DNA from 3 places in the Paenibacillus sp. FSL K6-2859 genome. Region 1 is predicted to be linked to each of the others. Evidence: riboswitches for the same ligand, from Rfam matches in the RefSeq annotation. Region 1 holds a riboswitch; each other region holds the start of a gene.
The links. A riboswitch is a leader RNA that binds a small molecule or an ion and turns the genes downstream of it on or off. The one in region 1 is predicted to bind cyclic di-AMP.
Positions count from the first base shown of each region.

Region 2: another riboswitch for cyclic di-AMP. It lies ahead of MHB64_RS00545 (C40 family peptidase); the one in region 1 lies ahead of MHB64_RS16385 (APC family permease).
Region 3: another riboswitch for cyclic di-AMP. It lies ahead of MHB64_RS00190 (3D domain-containing protein); the one in region 1 lies ahead of MHB64_RS16385 (APC family permease).

Region 1 is NZ_JBBOYU010000001.1:3,718,537-3,724,456, forward strand. Features, by position in the region: gene MHB64_RS16370 (FecCD family ABC transporter permease) at 1-197, opposite strand, end outside; gene MHB64_RS16375 (FecCD family ABC transporter permease) at 197-1,252, opposite strand; gene MHB64_RS16380 (ABC transporter substrate-binding protein) at 1,471-2,478, opposite strand; gene MHB64_RS16385 (APC family permease) at 2,681-4,498, opposite strand; cyclic di-AMP (ydaO/yuaA leader) riboswitch at 4,622-4,779, opposite strand; gene MHB64_RS16390 (disulfide oxidoreductase) at 4,976-5,440, opposite strand; gene MHB64_RS16395 (DsbA family protein) at 5,437-5,920, opposite strand, start outside.
Region 2 is NZ_JBBOYU010000001.1:111,818-117,737, forward strand. Features, by position in the region: gene MHB64_RS00525 (4a-hydroxytetrahydrobiopterin dehydratase) at 186-473, shown strand; gene MHB64_RS00530 (c-type cytochrome) at 556-912, opposite strand; gene MHB64_RS00535 (GNAT family N-acetyltransferase) at 1,040-1,525, opposite strand; gene MHB64_RS00540 (C40 family peptidase) at 1,728-2,219, opposite strand; cyclic di-AMP (ydaO/yuaA leader) riboswitch at 2,225-2,366, opposite strand; gene MHB64_RS00545 (C40 family peptidase) at 2,726-3,154, opposite strand; cyclic di-AMP (ydaO/yuaA leader) riboswitch at 3,208-3,345, opposite strand; gene MHB64_RS00550 (hypothetical protein) at 3,559-4,389, opposite strand; gene MHB64_RS00555 (M1 family metallopeptidase) at 4,401-5,920, opposite strand, start outside.
Region 3 is NZ_JBBOYU010000001.1:39,360-45,279, reverse strand. Features, by position in the region: gene rsmA (16S rRNA (adenine(1518)-N(6)/adenine(1519)-N(6))-dimethyltransferase RsmA) at 1-682, opposite strand, end outside; gene rnmV (ribonuclease M5) at 679-1,230, opposite strand; gene MHB64_RS00190 (3D domain-containing protein) at 1,406-2,569, opposite strand; cyclic di-AMP (ydaO/yuaA leader) riboswitch at 2,851-3,080, opposite strand; gene MHB64_RS00185 (TatD family hydrolase) at 3,278-4,048, opposite strand; gene MHB64_RS00180 (HD domain-containing protein) at 4,091-5,374, opposite strand; gene MHB64_RS00175 (AbrB/MazE/SpoVT family DNA-binding domain-containing protein) at 5,680-5,920, shown strand, end outside.

The DNA.
Region 1 (5,920 bases):
TCAAATAAAATAAGCTTTTGCTGATGTGTTCCATCTCCCAGCAGTGTATGTAATACCTCCAATGGGGATAGGCGCATAAACCCTGTATTCATACTGATAATAAACATGACGACGATCAATATAGCTAGGAGCGATAATACTGTAAGCACGCGTTTGCGGCGTTCTTTTTCATTTGGAGAAAGGGTTAATCTGTGCATTACAGTTCCCCCTTCCGCTTACTCGCCAAGTAAATGAAGAAAGGTACCCCGATAATAGCAATTAAAGCGCCTAGCGGCGTTTCATAAGGTGCGTTGATCATTCTCGCGGCGATATCCGCAAAGATAATCAATAAGCTCCCAAGGACTGCCGAGCAAGGAATAATCCAGCGATAATCTACCCCCACGAAATAACGCGTAACATGTGGAATAATTAGTCCTATAAAAGCAATCGGGCCAACCATCGAGACTGCACTTCCGGCAAGAACGACTACAACAATCATACATGCCAACTGGACTAATCGAGTCCGCTGCCCCAGACCAACGGCCACTTCCTTACCTAAACTGAGCAATGTGACGGAACGCGATAACATCATCGCTGCAATTAATGCCACAAACACCCAAGGGAAAATGATTCTGATCTGAGTCCAGCTAGCTCCTCCCATTCCACCAGCTAACCAAAAAGCAATATCCTGAGATAAGTTAAAAAGAATCGCTATGCCCTGGCTAACAGCAACTAGTAATGCGCTGACAGCAGAGCCCGCAAGTGTCAACCGCAACGGTGTCAGGCCATTAAAGGAAAGCGACCCAATTCCGAATACGATAAAAGAAGCAACTGCGGCACCAATAAAACAAAACAACATAAGTGTAGTGAAGGAGAGCGAAGGTGCAAAAGCAAATACTATAGCAAGCGCTACACCCGCTCCCGCATTCAAGCCGAGCAGACCTGAATCCGCAAGTGGGTTCCTTGTCATCCCCTGCATGATTGCCCCGGCTACTGCGAAGCAAGCACCGACCAAAGCACCTGCGATCACGCGTGGAAGTCTTAGTTCTCTAATCACCTGATGTTGCTGTATATCTGGATTGAATTGAAATATTGCTTCCCATACCGTAGCTAGCTTGATATTTGCCGCACCCACTGAGACTGAAAGTGCCAGTCCAAAGGCAATAGCAGCAAGTCCAAAAATCAGAATACCTATTGCAGCTGCCGGACGGGTATGTAGAGCTTTTTGTGTATCATTTTTATTGCGATGTGCGAAATCTGAGGGTGAAACCATGAGTCGTCTCCTTAATCGATAGTTACAATAGTCTATATGATAACAACAATCATTCTCATTATCGCAAAAAAATTAATGTTGTACAATTGCAGGAGCCATTTTCCCGTAATATGGGCGTAGTTTATAAAAAAATGGTGCAGATCTTTGTATCTAAGATACTGATCTGCACGCCCTTCCCCACCCAAATGAGCAGTCTCATTCATGGTGAATTACGACTTTTATTTCACAAGACTTGTTAACACATCGTCAATGATTTTGCCACCAGCGTTCGCACCACTGTATAGCCAACTGCTTGTTGAGCTCATTTCATGCACATTACCAGCTTTTACAGCCGGGATGCCTTTCCAAATGGCACTGTCCAGAATCTCCGAACCCTCAGTCTTATCACTATTTACAAGGATAATATGATCTGCAGTCAGCTCAGAAAGCTTCTCCAGCGAAATTGGATTCCAAGTAGCTCTTGTACCCACAGGAATTTCTGTTACTAAGTTAGGTAGCTTTACACCAAGGTCTGTATATAATACAGCACCACTGCTGCGAGTTTCGTCTACAATATAGAAGTTTTTTTGTACCAGCCATAAAATCGCCACGGACTCTTCACCAATAGCTCCTTTAAGCTTTTCTTTCGCAGCCGCCGCTTTGTCTTCATAATCTTTAATGGCTTTCTCTGCTTCAGGGGTTTTGTTCAGAATTTCACCAATCTTGAGTAGCGATTTACGCCAATCTTGATTTAGCTTATCCCCGATCACATAAGTCGGTGCAATCTTATTCAATTGGTCGTAGATACCATTCTGTACGGAAGACTCCGATGGGATAAGAATCAGATCCGGAGCGAAGCTGGTTACTGCCTCCAATGGAAGATCGTAGCTAATGGTAGGGACATCTTTCAATTCAGCAGCCAGATAATCCTGAACGCCATTTGGCACAGACCATTGGGCTACTGGAGTCACACCCAGCGTTACCAAAGAATCTTCCAAATAAGAACCCAGAACACGCCCAGGATTAGCAGGGATCGTTACTTCATGCCCCATCGCATCCGTTAACGTTTTTGGTGCTGCCGGTGCTTCTGTAGCTTCTGCAGTAGGCGCTGTTGTAGGCTCAGTTCCTGCATTGGATGAACTTTCAGCATTATTATTACCGCAAGCGGATAGGAATAGCGTCATCACTATTAGTCCGATCATCGTCAATTTCATGCTTCCAAATCTTTTTCTGTTTAACGAAAACATTAAAAACCCTCCTAATATATACCTGCTTTGATATTCAAAGGTGTTGTTTACCTCTGTCTCACTTTTAAATGATATTGATTCTCATTCTCTGTGTCAACCTATAAATTTAAAATTTTGTTGATTTGCAGCATTTTCCTTCAAAAAAAATACAAAAGAGACTATATTCCGAACGTTCCGGATATAGCCTCTCCTTAATAATCCATTATTTATTCAAATGATAGGGGACAGTCGCAACTACAACATCTTTTGAATTCATTAGATACGAACGGATTAAAAAGCTGGTCTGATTATGAAGTACAGCTTGCCACCAATGCTTAGTTATAAACTGTGGAATCAGAATCGTGATATGATCCGTCGCTGCGGTCTTCCACTCCACGGTATCAATAAATTTCACTAACGGACGAATAATACTGCGATATCTGGAACGAAGTACAATCAGGCGTACACCCGGATTCCATTCCTCCCACCGTTGCTCCATCTTTTGAATGTCCTCTTCATCAAAGCCAACATACACGGCTACTACATTATCTGTTAGAGACTTGGCATAGCTGATGGAATGCAGTAAAGCACGTGTTACACCAGCAACAGGGACAACAACCGTACTTCCTTTAATTAAAGGTTTATCCGTAGCCGGACATATACGAAGCTGATCTGCTGTGTTCAAATAGTGCTTGTGAATGCGGTGGAACACAAACATTACAGCAGGTAAGAAAATGAACGCCATCCATACGCTTGAGAACTTAGTAATGATAAAAATAAGCGTAATTGTCAATGTAGTCAGCATACCGATGGTATTTACAACAAATCTTTTTTTCCATCCCGCTGGTTTGGTTTTAAACCAATGAACCATCATTCCTAGCTGGGACAATGTGAACGGAATGAAGACACCTACCGCATAAAGAGGAATCAAGCTTTCTGTATTTCCGTGAAATGCAGCTACAAGTACAGCAGACAGAACACCTAGAAAAATAATACCATTTGAGAAACCTAGACGGTCACCACGAACCATAAAAGCATGTGGCATATATTTATCTTTTGCAAACATAAAGGCGAGCAGCGGGAACGCTGAGTAAGCTGTATTAGCTGCTAAGAATAAAATGACTGCTGTAATCCCTTGAATGAAAAAATATAAAGTTCCGCGACCAAAGGTCGATTCAGCGATCTGAGAAACAACCGTTGCCTTTTCATCAGGCACTATACCGTACCAATAGGCCAGTAATGTGATACCTGTAAACATAAATCCAAGTATAACCCCCATGACCATTAAGGTCTTGGCTGCATTCTTTTCAGCCGGTGCTTTAAAGTTTGGAATGGCATTAGATACAGCCTCTACACCCGTAAGTGCCGAACAGCCAGAACTGAAGGCTTTTAATAGTAGAAACAAACTAACATTGGAGACGGCGCTGCCTATTTCAGGGACATTCGCATGTACGCCACCTGCTGCATATTTAATAACACCGGAGATAATCAAAACTACAATCGACACCACAAACAAATACACTGGGATTGCGATAAATGAAGCCGATTCTGTAACTCCGCGAAGATTAATCAATGTTAGAAGAATAATTACGGATACAGCAATAAGAACCGTGTGATTATGAAGACTTGGAAACGCTGATGTGATCGCATCTGTCCCTGCCGAGGCACTAACAGCTACGGTCAGAATGTAATCCACTAACAAAGACCCTCCTGCTAAAAGCCCTGTCGGAACACCAAGATTACTCTTGGCAACGATGTAAGCTCCTCCTCCTTGCGGATAAGCGTAGATCGTCTGCCGATAGGATAAAATCAGGATGGCCAGCAGGCCCAATACGGCTAATGCAATTGGCAGGGAATACCAGATGGCAGTAAACCCCGCAGCCACCAGTACAATCAGAATTTGTTCCGTTCCGTAGGCTACAGACGAGAGCGCATCAGAAGACAGGACAGCCAGTGCTTTAACCTTGGATAACTTTTCATGATCGAGTTCGTTCGACTTCATCGGACGCCCGATCAATAGTCGTTTTACCTTGCTTACCATGGTGGATACAGTTCCTTTCTTTGGGAGCTGAAACGGAATTTCCGCGCGCTGTTTTCATTGGTGGATTTCATAAATGCAGACACAAAAAATAGCATACGGAAATGATCCGCATGCTATGCATGGTCATTATCCCACCTTGCTTACGAGGTTAGCTGGCGGATTCGGGCTGTGGTTTAGCCCTACGGTACAAGTCCAATCGACCTATTCCGATTCACCCCATTGGCACATATGCCAAGTTTGGTTCCCCCGTTTTTCCTAAGAAAATTCAGCGCATATTCAACTTCTCACAAGGTCTAATATTAGTCTACAAAGTGTATGCAGTAAAGCGTTGAAAAAAATGAAAAAAGAATGAAAAAACATCCAAAAAGCGCAAATACAGCGTCTAATTGGATGCTCTCTTTCATTCTCTTCAATTATCCCTCTGGGTCGTGTTTTTAGTCACTTTTCACATTTTTTCGTTCCTTCAAAGTTGAAAAATCAAAATCCTAAACTTTCTTCTGTTTCTAATTCCATCACTTCTTCTTCCTTGCGTCCGTACCAAAGTAAAATACTTATTAAAGCAAACGCGATTAAAGCAAGAAAAGGAATCGTAATGAATCCGAAATAGTTCAAGTAATCCTTATTACAAGGAACACCAATTGTACAAGGAAGCACTTTACTTAACGCAGGAATCTTCTGCTCCGCATAATGATAAATCGAGATACTGCCACCAATCAAGCTTAATGGAAGTACATATGGGATAATCCTTTTATCTCCTCGAAACGTCGCAATTCCCAAGAGGAATAACTGAGGATACATAAAAATTCGCTGGAACCAGCAAAGCTTACAAGGTTCATATTTCAATACTTCGCTCAAATACAAGCTACCAGCTACAGCAACTAAAGAGACGAACCAGGCCAGATACAGGCAGTTACGCTTGCAAAAAGATAGGAACTTTGTCACTTTGCCTCCACAGCTTTTGCGGCGTCGTTAATTTCAGTTGAAATCGCTTCAATGTTAAAAGGATCCGCAATCATTACTCCATTGATGTAAAGGGATGGTGTAGTCGTCACCCCAGCTTCACTAGCTAACTGCATACCCTTATTCAGCTCATCTGCATACGTACGATCCTTAATATCTTTACGAAGCAGTTCGTAATCGATAGCTAACTTCTCTTTCTCCGCAAGGCTTACTAAGAAATCTTCAGTCGCCCATTCTTCACTTTCATCACCTTGCTGAGCATATACAGCATCATAGAACTTCCAGAACTCATCATTATTCTGATGATAAACAGATAATGCAGCAAGTGAGGCCGTTTCAGAGTCTGGACCAACGAAAGCCATATTTACAAAGTAGAGCGCTGCTTTTCCCTCGTTGACAAAATCTTGAACAATTTTCGGTTTAACTGAAGTTGCAAATTGGGAACACGCTGGACATTTTAAG
Region 2 (5,920 bases), 3.6 Mb from region 1:
CGTGTTAAAATTGGTGTAGCCGAGTTATAATCGCTGGGATTCTTGAATACATTTAATCGAAAATATTGCCTTTATCCTGGCACATCCCTTGGACCTCAGAAGCTAAGGGATGTTTTGTTTAACGAATAAGACGAGTAATGGGACCTGCGGATTTTACTGCAATTTTTAGTAAGGGAGGAAATGAATTGTTATTTACGGAAGAAGAACTGCGTGAGCAGATCAGCAAGCTGGAAGGTTGGAAGCTGGAAGAGAATACCATGGTGCGAAAATATATGTTCAGTCAATATATGAAGGGTATTGCTTTCGTTGATGAAGTAGCCACCATTTCAGAAGCCTTTGATCACCATCCACATATTACAATTGATTATAAGACAGTGACTTTACGGCTGAAATCAAATGAGGAAGACGGTATTACAGCTCTAGATATTCGAGAGGCACATGAATTTAATGAAGCCTTTGAGAAAAATCGTTAGTGTCACCCAAACTCATAAATAAACGCCCGTGCGCAGATAGTGAACTATCTTCAGGCACGGGCGTTTTTAGTTGCTTTGGTAGTTACTTTTTCTCTGCGAGCCAGAGGGCGACGTTTGCAATCTCCTCAGGGGCTAGCTTTTCTTTAAAGGAAGGCATTTGACCGCGTCCTTTAGTTACAATACTGTAGATTGCTTCAGCATCATGTTGACCGCCTTCATTTTGAAGACTGGGTCCAACTCCACCTTGAAGCTGATCGCCGTGACAGGTAATACAGCTGGCTTTCACGGTTGCTTCCGCCTTTGCCGCATCCAATTGGACTTCCGGCATCGTCGGCTTATTCTGTTCAGCTACCTCTTCTTTACCTGGAAGTGTAAACATAAGTACTACCGCAAAGGCACAGGCGGCAAAAAACAAACCGCTCATGATCCATTTCTGCATCCCAGTTCGTCCCTTCTATGTAAGCTGCTCCCTACATTATAGCTCAAGGTGAAGCGTTATCATAGGGTTTGTGACAAAAAAATGAACGACAATGCCATCAAATCATTGAAAAATATGGAATTTAATATTATTTGTCATAGACCATGCAATAAAAAGGTTTGTTTCCTGTGGGGGTTAGGCGCTCATACGTATCGGTAATCGTAAATCCACACTTTTGGTAAGTTCGGATCGCCCGCTGGTTCCAGGTCAATACCTCTAGATCAATCTCACGCTCAGGATAACGAATTAAGGCTGCTTGCACGATTGCATCCATGAATGTTTTGCCTAGACCTTGGCCGCATAGATCAGGGCGCATGCCAATCCCCAAGCGAACAACACCTTCCATTGGAAACAATTGCGCGAATCCACACAAAATCCCTTGCCCATTTAATATGGAGACATATTGCTCATTACGTAGCTGAGGGTCACCGAACTCGATTCCAAGAGCCTGCATTTGCTCCCATGGCATCCAGCCGTAAATATTATAAGGGGCAGTGTAATCCCAGTTGCAAATCTCTTCCGCGTGACTGGTCTCCATAGGCGCTACATGAAAAGTAACAGAGGAATTTATCATAAGGTTAAGGACCTCCTTTCACGGGGGTTACTTTAAAATATAAGAAAGTATACTAATTATATACAAAAATAGGCTTGGTCGACTCAGAAATTTATGAAATTATTGTTTTACAAATTCTGAGAGGGGTAAATACTAAATAAGACAAAAAACAAGCTCTTCCCCAAGAATCAACATCTTGGAAAAGAGCCTATGTACGATTTACTTATTGAACATCATCATTATCTTCTGTCTCAGAAGCAACAGAATGATAAGCATCCGTGCTCATAATGCGTTTAGCACCGATGTAGCGTTTCACGTAGTAGCTATCACTCAGGGAGCTAATCGTTACACCGCGTGAGGAAGATGCGTGTGCAAACTTGCCTTCACCGACATAAATACCGACATGGGAGACACCCTTGCCACTTGTATTGAAGAATACAAGATCTCCAGATCTTAAATCATCTTGGGAGATAGCAGTACCCATTTGAAACTGGGAACCTGATTGGTGTGGTAGGTTAATACCAATTTTATCAAATACATACATTGTAAATCCGGAGCAATCAAATCCATTTGTGGAGATGCCGCCGGATACGTACTTAGTTCCGATGGTCTTGTCGATCACTTTATCCATTTTGGAATCCGCGAAAGCGCTTCCTGCTCCAATGGTGAAAATAATGGAAAAGCTAAGTACTGCTGCTGCTAGCTTCTTCTTCAAAAGTTTATACCCCTTCCGGATGCCTACGAGGTTAGCTTAAGGGTTCGGTTGAAGGTCCCCTATGACCCCTCTAAAAATGGAGGTCAATTCACCCAAAGTTGGTTCCCCCGTTTTCCTAATAGTCAGGAAACTCGGCTGATACTGTTGATTAGGAATAGCTTGTAATCAATACATGACAAAACCTTTGTAAATAACAACTTAATGATTACAAAAATGTTACTAAAATCTTACTGCAGTTATTGTAACAAACAGAGTGCCGCTTGGCAATCGTTTTTAACATAATCATGCAGAAAAATTCGTTTTTTTAAAGAAAAAATGCATATGTAAGCGATAATATTAAACTAATTTTTATATTTATTGAAATTTTTATCAAATAAAAGTGTTTAAAGTCTGTTCTAGAGGTGTAAAGAATATAATGAGGCAAAAGAAAACCTGGATTCGATTAAGTCAATAATCAAACCCAGGTCCTATATAATGTAATTGTGTGGTTTAGTTGTGGCGAAGTATTAATCGTAGGCTACAGCTTGATATGAGGAAGTACTCATTACTCTTTTAGCACCAACGTAGCGATTGGCCCAGTAGGACTGGCTAAGTGAAGTGATGGTTACGCCATATGAAGATGATGATTGTGCGAATTTTCCGTTTCCAACATAAATGCCGACATGGGATACGCCGTTGCCCAATGTGTTAAAGAAAACTAGGTCACCTGAACGCAACTTGCTTTTGGCTACAGGAGTTCCAACATTATATTGAGCTTTTGAAGTACGGGGCAAAGAAAGACCCACCTTCTTGAATACATACGTAGTAAATCCAGAACAGTCAAACCCGGCAGTGCTAGTGCCTCCGGTTTTATAGGCAACTCCAATTGTCTTTGAAATAACACTGTCCATCTTAGAATCTGCAAAGGCACTTCCTCCACCAATAGAGAACGCCATCACAAGTCCTAGCGCCGCAGCGACGCATGCTTTTCTTAAATTCTTCAAAAAAATTGTACCCCTTCCAATGCCTGTGAGGTTAGCTTAAGGATTCGGTAGAAGTTTCCCTATGATCCCTGCAAAGCGAGATCAATTCACCCAAAATATGGTTCCCCCACTTCCTGGTGCCAGGAATTCGGCGTTTTATGCACCAGATAGTGACTTATCGACAAAACTACGATAAATACATGAAGTTATGTAGAAATCGTTTCAAATGATTACAAACTTGTTACCAATGGAACAGGACTTATTGTAACAAAGTCTTTATGATTTTGCAAATCGACATAATTTTCTATAACGCGAAAGAGTCCCGGCTCCAGATTAAGGAACCGGGACTCTTATATTATGTGCTGTAAGACCTTGAATTATTGTGGGAATGCTTTACTGTGCCATAGATGATATTGTGCTGAGATTCCCCACATTTTGAAGAGTGTAGAAGGCAGGGGTGAGATTTGACGGATAATCAGCGCCGGTAGGCCAGGGCAGAAGAGACCCGTTAGTCCGCATATTAGCAAAAGGACCAGACCTGCTGCACCAAGTAGGATTGAAATGCCTATTGCTGGAATCAGCGACTTCAAGCAAATGAATAGGGAGGAGAACATCCCCGTGCCGCTGGTATAACCAAACTGCATATATAGAAGGAACAGGCGTACGATAAAGATGTATATAAGCCATGCCAATACGTATGGAATTAGATGAAGTAACAAAGAGTAGTTCAGAAAGGAGGACAAGAATAGCCCGTACATTTTTGGAGCGAGCCAGTATAACGGAAGTAGTGCGAGCACCCATTCGATTAGACTGAAGATAAACACAGGAAATCCATAGAGCTTCATACCGGGAAAAAAGAACAGGCCACGCTCTCCTTTTCGCTCCTGATGGAGTTCATGCAGTAATCCTGACCTTATGAAGGGGGAGAGCAGAAGTCGAAAGACAACAAGTCCTAGGAACATCCATAACCAAGTACGTATCGCAGGATCTGTGTTCAAGCTGAACTGTCCTTCGACATAATAGAGTAGTCTGCCCATTCCGCTGCCTCCAGCGTCTTTATCTGGATAGCGCAGCAGAATAGGAACGATAGCAGACCGGATGAAGCCGTACATAAAGTAGCCCCAGAGCAGTCGGTAGATGAAGAGCAGAATCAGAATATAAAATTGCTCCTTCATGCTTTGCCAGCCGCGGGTTATCGATGTTCTCACAATCATTCACCTCACCAGACAAGAGTTCCGAGCACGGTTTCAACTAGTTTAGTTACACTTAATGTCCAGCGGGAGAGTGTTTTGGGCTCTATTTCCGCCAGTCTGAAGTTGTTCAGATGTTTGCTTTCTAAAAGAACGGTATGCTCAGGATCAACCTCAGCAGAGAGGAGAAGCTTATCGCTTAACAATTGGAATGTAGTCTCTGCCCCTTCACCGCTCCAGACCCGCTCTGTCGCAGAGCCATCGTCGAATGTGAATTTAATGGGAACGTCAACATAATGGCTCCCTTTGTTTGTAATCTTTACTATGGATTCATAGCTCTGAGCATCGCTGTTGCCATTCTTTTTAATCGTAATCGTATCTACTGAGAAATCAGGAGCACCACCACCATAAATATAATCTTCGAAATAAGGCTGCCATGATTTTTTGGTTATCTTCTCAACGACTTTTTGAAAATCAGATGTAGTGGGGTGCTGGAAACGGAATTTACGTGCGTAAGTGGACATGATGCTGTTCATTGCTTTAGTGCCTACTTGGCGTTCAATATCCTTGAGTACTAGCTTTCCGCGAATATACACATTCCGGCTATAGGATTCTGCCCCGGCGTATTTCCATGTCTCTAAATTTAGCGGCTCTGATTTGGTCACCAGGCTGGACTGAAGAGGGAGATTCGTTTTGATGCCATATTCTTGCTCCATGAGTCTGTCTTCAGCATAAGAAGTAAAGCTTTCGTCTAACCAAGCCTCCTCGAATTCATTGCTGGCAACCATACCGTAGAAGTATTGATGGCCAATCTCATGAACGACGGTTCTTTCAAGTGAGGTGTCAGGAGAAGAGTCTGTCGCTCCAAACGCTGTAACGAGTGTTGGATACTCCATTCCTCCAGCTCCATTGCCCTCCTTAGGCGGAACGACAATAGATAGCGTCGAGTAGGGATAAGGACCATACCATTTGCTGAAGTAGGTCAGAGCAGCCTTAGCGGCCTGAAGGTATCGTTCCTTTAAGTCTTTGTGTAATGGATCGAGATACACCTTAATCCGTACACCAGGCACTTCTGGCGTAGAGAAGGCTTCTTCGGCTACTGTAAAATCAGGGGATGCCGCCCACGCAAAGTCATGGACATCGTCAGCGTAGAACTGATATATTTTTTGATCTTGCTTTAGCTTGGCACTCTTCACAGGAAATCCGGTCGCAGCTACCGTGTAGTCGGAAGGAACCGCAATCGTTACATTAAAGATGCCAAAATCGCTGTAAAACTCAGAGGTGCCGTGATACTGATGCAAATCCCAGCCTTCCTCCTTAACCCCACGTGTGCCCATAGGCTCGTATACACTAAGTTTAGGGAACCATTGCCCAGCCATCACGAAATTGCCTGATGCGCCCATACGGGCAAATATTTTGGGGAGCTGGACCTCGTACCGGAGTTTAAGCGTGACACTTTCTCCACCATTAACCGGCTTTGGGAGATGTACCTTTAGGAGTGTCTTATCGTTGACGTTACCATCATCGGGCTGTACAAATTGCACTCTTT
Region 3 (5,920 bases), 3.7 Mb from region 1:
CAAAGAAGTGCTTCTCACTCTCAACTTCTACCGGTGGACGCTCTCTTACCTTTAGACGGATTACAGCGGACTCCACATTAGGTTGAGGAATGAACACCGTACGCGGCACAATGCAGACGAGCTCAGGCTCGCTGTAGTACTGCACGGCAATGCTAAGGCTCCCATATTCCTTTCCTCCCGGAGAAGCAGCCATACGCTCCGCAACCTCTTTCTGAATCATTACAACGATGTTATCAAGTGGAAGCTTCTCTTCGAGCAGCTTCATCAGAATCGGAGTAGTCACATAATACGGCAGATTGGCAACTACGCTTACCTTGTTCACGGATGCAAAATCTTCTTTGAACAACTCCTGCAGATTTACATTCAGAACATCATCATTACGAACCTTAACATGCGGATAAGGGGAAAGTACGTCTCTTAAAATAGGAATCAATCTACGGTCGATCTCCACAGCGGTTACCGCTCCAGATGTTAGCGCCAAACGTTCTGTCAGCGCCCCAATGCCGGGACCGATCTCCAATGCCCCAGAGCCGCTATCTAGCCCGGCAGCGTCTACAATCTTGTCCAATATATTTTGATCAATCAAAAAATTCTGTCCTAAGCTCTTCTTGAACTTGAATCCATAACGTTGAATAATTTCTTTCGTCCGTTTTGGAGTTGAAATTTCCTCTCTACCACTCATGAAGTAATGCCCCCCTGATCAATTTGGGCGAGAGCTCCGGCAAATTCCTCCCGCGTAATTCCAAACATCGCCAGCCGCTTGTACAGCTGTTTGCCATTACAATATCCGATTCCAAGCAAATTACCAAGTGCCATACGTCTTTCAGCTGCCCGAGGGTGTACAAGCATTCCAGCGGCCATTAGATCATCAAGTCCGATTAAAGCAGGTGCTCCTTCAAAAGAGGTATGTACATTCCGCAGCGCATGACGAATCGCCTCTGGAGAAGCGTTCTCCACACCGATATCTCCTTTGCGGGTTGCGTCCTTCTCCGGAATGAAGGCATGCTTGCAGCCCGGCACCTTTGCAGACACAATCTTGCGGATTCGTTCACCGGCGTGATCCGGGTCCGTAAGAATAATCACCCCTCTACGCTCCATAGCAAGCGCGATCTTCGCAATTACGGTCCGGTCTACAGCCGAGCCCCCTGTTTCGATCGTATCTGCTTCTACAGCGCGTTTAACAGCGACGGTATCACTCTTACCTTCGACGACAATTAGTTCCTTAATCATATCTCTGACTCCTTCCAAAAAAAGCAAAAAAGAAGAGGTTTCGCTCCTCTTCTTTTGGTTAAAGAATGTATAAGTGATGAGCGGTTGCTCTGCGATCAACGAAATGATCATCTGGCGTTCCTTAACGGTTATCATCACTATAGCTTATCAAAGAATAATTTGCAAAAGCTTCAGCCTAGTTTAACTCCGGCTTCACAGGTCCAATCACATAAACGGTTCGTGATTTACGACCGAAATTACGAACATGGCTCAGTGAATCGTAGTAGACATCTACTTTATTGCCCTTAATGGCACCGCCAGTATCTTCTGCTCGGCGGAATCCAAGTCCCTCGATATATACCCACCAGCCAATAGGAATTACATTCGGATCTACAGCAATTGTGCGACCTTCCGTTACGCGTGTTCCGGAAGCCGTTTTGGTACCTATACCTGCCTCTTCTGACGAATAAGCTGTCATGGAGACATTCTTAATCATCTTCTTGTACTCAAAGTCTACGCCAGCCTTGCTTGTGACGTTATTAGTCTTGGCGCTAACTTTAGCCGTTTTTGAAGTGGTGTTTGATTTGGAAGTTGTTGTAGTCTTAGCTACAGCCGGCTTAGGAAGTGCTTTGGTACCAACGGCAATAATCTTATCTTTCGTTACCGTTTGTACTTCCTTACCAATCATGCGCATAGAGGCCAGTTCTCCGTCTTGGTAGATCTTTTCAATATGCTGAATCATGACGCCTGGTTTGCCTGCCTGTGCCACTCTAACTGTTCCCACAGTAAGGGAGGGGTCTGCTGTCTTGATGACTCTGAAGGGTAAGTCAGTTGTTCGCTGTACGGTCTGTTTGTTGATGCGAACAATCTTAACCTCCATGTTTGCAGAAATGGTGGTGTCTAACGAAGGGAAAATCTTATCATGACCTTCTAGGGTAATGCCCATTTTCTCAATTGCTTTACCAATTGTATCCTCGGTCGTATATAACGTTTTTGTTGCTCCATCCGCAGTAAGACTAATTTTCTGCGCACGATTGATAACGACACGGTCACCGTCTTTTATTTCATCACTCAGACCTAAAGATAGTTCATCATGCGGCTGTAGCGAAATTTGCTCTTTCTCCAACACATCACCAAGAAGCGCTTCCCGCGTTTCAAGCGTCTGTGTTTGCCCGTCTATTACTAAAAATAATTGTTTGTTACTTTGACCGTGTACGTACAGCAGAATAAGTAACGCGATAGCGACTGAAATCACGCCTGCAAGTAAAAGCACGCGAGTATTTACTTGCTCCCACCGTAATGCGAAAGACCTGCTGGATGACTGCGAATCATGGGATACTTCTGGTTGGAATACGCCCATTCTCTCCATCCTCCTTACATAGCCCCGTCGTCAATTGTATATCATGAGGACTGAATTCCTTTGACGAAACTATTTGAGATTGTCACAGGACACGCACGTAATAACTTAGCGTCTCCTGCTCATGGATCGCCTGCTCGGCACAGCTACTCCCACCCCTGTTATATAACAGTATGTGGGTAACATTCTATTTATTCAAAAATAAAAAAGCCTAAAAAGAGTTCAACTGAGGACTCTTTCGTGGCTTCTCCAATATCAGAATAGAGAATGCTTGTGCACGAGGTTGCCTCTCTTACTTGCGCTTACGGGGTTAGCTGTCGGGTTCGGACGAAAGAGAGACGCCCTATTTCAGGTCACCCGCTCATGGCGGTTGCCCTTAAATTCACCCCAAAGACCACGTGAAGAAATCAAATACTGTCCTACGGCACGTCTAAACCGTATTTTAAATACAGGCATGCGGCAGGTCAATATTGGTTCCCCCGTTCTCCATACGGAGACTCAGCGAGACGATCCATGAATATATGGCTGTCACTGTAACACAGCTCACATCACTGAAAAGATGATATCCTGTTTTGATGCATGTTGTAAAGGACGATTCAACCACGTTTAAGCAAAAATATGGTTAAAATATTGTAATATTCAGCTGTTTTTATATTAAAAAAGTTTAATATATCGGCCATTCTCTATTTTTCGCCTGTTTTTCTCCCGTTTTCACTCAATCCCAAATCGTTCCAGTGCGTTCGCATACGTTATTTTAGCCAATTCTTCCCATGTTAACCCTTTAATTTCAGCTGCTGCCTCTGCTACCAGCTTCACATGAGCGCTCTCATTTCGCTTTCCGCGGAAGGGGTGCGGAGTCAAATATGGAGCATCGGTTTCGATCAATAATCGGTCTAGAGGGGTCTGCGCAAGTACTTCTTTTGGCACTCTTGCATTTTTGAACGTAATAGGTCCTCCAAAGGATAAATGAAAACCAAGATTCAAGCACATCTTAGCCGTTTCCCAGCTTCCAGAGAACGAGTGCATCACGCCTCCAACCTCATTTGCTTTTTCCTCCCGTAAAATCCGTACAACATCCTCATGGGCATCACGATCATGAATACAAATCGGCATATTCAGTTCGCGGGCTAGTCCAATTTGCTTGCGAAAAACTTCATGCTGCACATCCTTGGGAGAAGTATCCCAGTAATAATCCAGTCCGATTTCACCGATCGCCACCACTTTCTTATGACTGCATAGAGAAGCGATCCAATCGAGATCTCCATCTTTCATATCAATCGCATCCTGAGGATGCCAACCCACTGCCGCATAAATATAATCGTAAGATTCCGCCAGCTTCATCGTTGAGGGAATCGTCTCCCGATTAAATCCGATATTAATCATCTTGCTAACTCCTGCTTCTACAGCACGAGCGATAACTTCTTCGCGATCCTCGTCGAATTGAGGCGCATCCAGATGCGTATGTGTGTCAAACAGATACATTTTAACCTTCACTCCTTGTCAAAAATGCTATATTTTTTTGTATTATTTTGCAAAAATCTCTGCGATAGAAGAAGGCAATCGTGTAAGCACTTTTCTCAACTTATCCTGAGGAAAATAAAGATGATATCTGCCACGGTGAATGCCGCTAATAGAACGTACAATATCGGATACCTCTGAAATTTCCCGCAGATGATCATGCCGATCAAGCAGCAGAATTTGTTTATTGTCAAAAGCTTCTCCCGGACGGAACACATCATAGGGCAGATCTGTCGGAAAATCAATCTCCAAATCATATTCTGGGTGAAGACCCGCTGCCGCAAAACTGCTGCGAATTTCAGTAATCATATCTGTATCGAGATTCTCCATCTCAACGTATTTATACAGTTTACGATGAATAAAACGGGTGCACAAGTCGCTTAGTAGCTCATCTTTTTCAAGCGTCCACTGCATAAAAGCCGTCTGTACCAGTGCTTCATCCAGCATTAAATATTGCTTTACTGTCACCTCACCACGGAACAAATCCTCCAGCGGATTAATCATGAAACTAAAATTGTACCCCTCTTGGAAAAGCTCCTTGGCTCTACGGAAAATTTGTCGCAAAATAATCTCTGAGCTACGTGTCACCGGATGAAAATACACTTGCCAGTACATTTGATAACGCGACATTAAATAATCTTCAATGGCATGCATTCCCGATTCTTTTACAACAACTCGACCATTATAAGGACGCAGCATTCTTAAAATCCGATCAATGTCGATCGTTCCATAGTTTACACCTGTATAGTACGCATCACGCAGCAAATAATCCATGCGATCAGCATCTAGCGGACTTGAAACCAGATTTACAACAATTTCATGCTCATAAGTTTTAGCGATTACTGAGGCTACTTTACGAGGAAAATCCTCCTCCACATCACGCAAGATCTCAGTAATCTCTGTGTCCTCCAGAATAATTCGACAAGTCCAATCCTCATGATTCATTTCAAAGGCTTCTTCTATAGAATGGGAAAATGGACCATGCCCCAGATCGTGCAGCAAAGCCGCACACAAGGTGAGCAGACTTTCTTCAGGAATCCAATCCTTATAACCGCTTCGTTCAAATTGCGAAATAATTCTACGTGTAATTTCGTATACCCCTAGAGAATGAGAAAACCGACTATGCTCTGCGCCATGAAAGGTGAGATACGAGGTACCCAGCTGGCGTATCCGGCGTAAACGCTGAAATTCCTTTGTATTTATTAGTCGCCAAATAATAGTATCCTGCACGTGGATATAATTGTGAACCGGATCTTTGAAAACCTTTTCTTCTGTGAGCGGCTGCTTCATGAGATCAACTCCTTTATTAAATTTAATATGATTTTAACCAATATAAGTATATAATAAGTAATTATGTCGTACTTTGTCGAATGATGACGTTTTTAGTCTTGGTAAATCGACAAAGTTTATTTTTACTTTTTTTTTAGAATTCGCAATTGGTATAGGCAATTCAAAGTTTTAGTGAAAAAGTTCTTAATTCAACCTATGAAAAAAGGTTGACTGTTTTGGGAATCGTTGGTATTATGAATATCATAAAACAGTGAACAATGTCGAATAATGACGTTTTTGGAACATTGAGAGGAGTAACGATTGGTATGATGAAATCAACAGGAATTGTAAGAAAAGTAGACGAACTTGGACGGGTAGTTATTCCCATCGAATTGCGCCGTACTCTTGGCATTGGTGAAAAAGACGCACTTGAAATTTACGTTGATGGTGAGCGCATTATGCTTAAGAAATATGAGCCTGCCTGCATTTTCTGCGGCAACGCTGAGAACGTAACTTACTTCAAAGGAAAAATAGTTTGTCATGAATGCATTTCTACTATCCCTACCC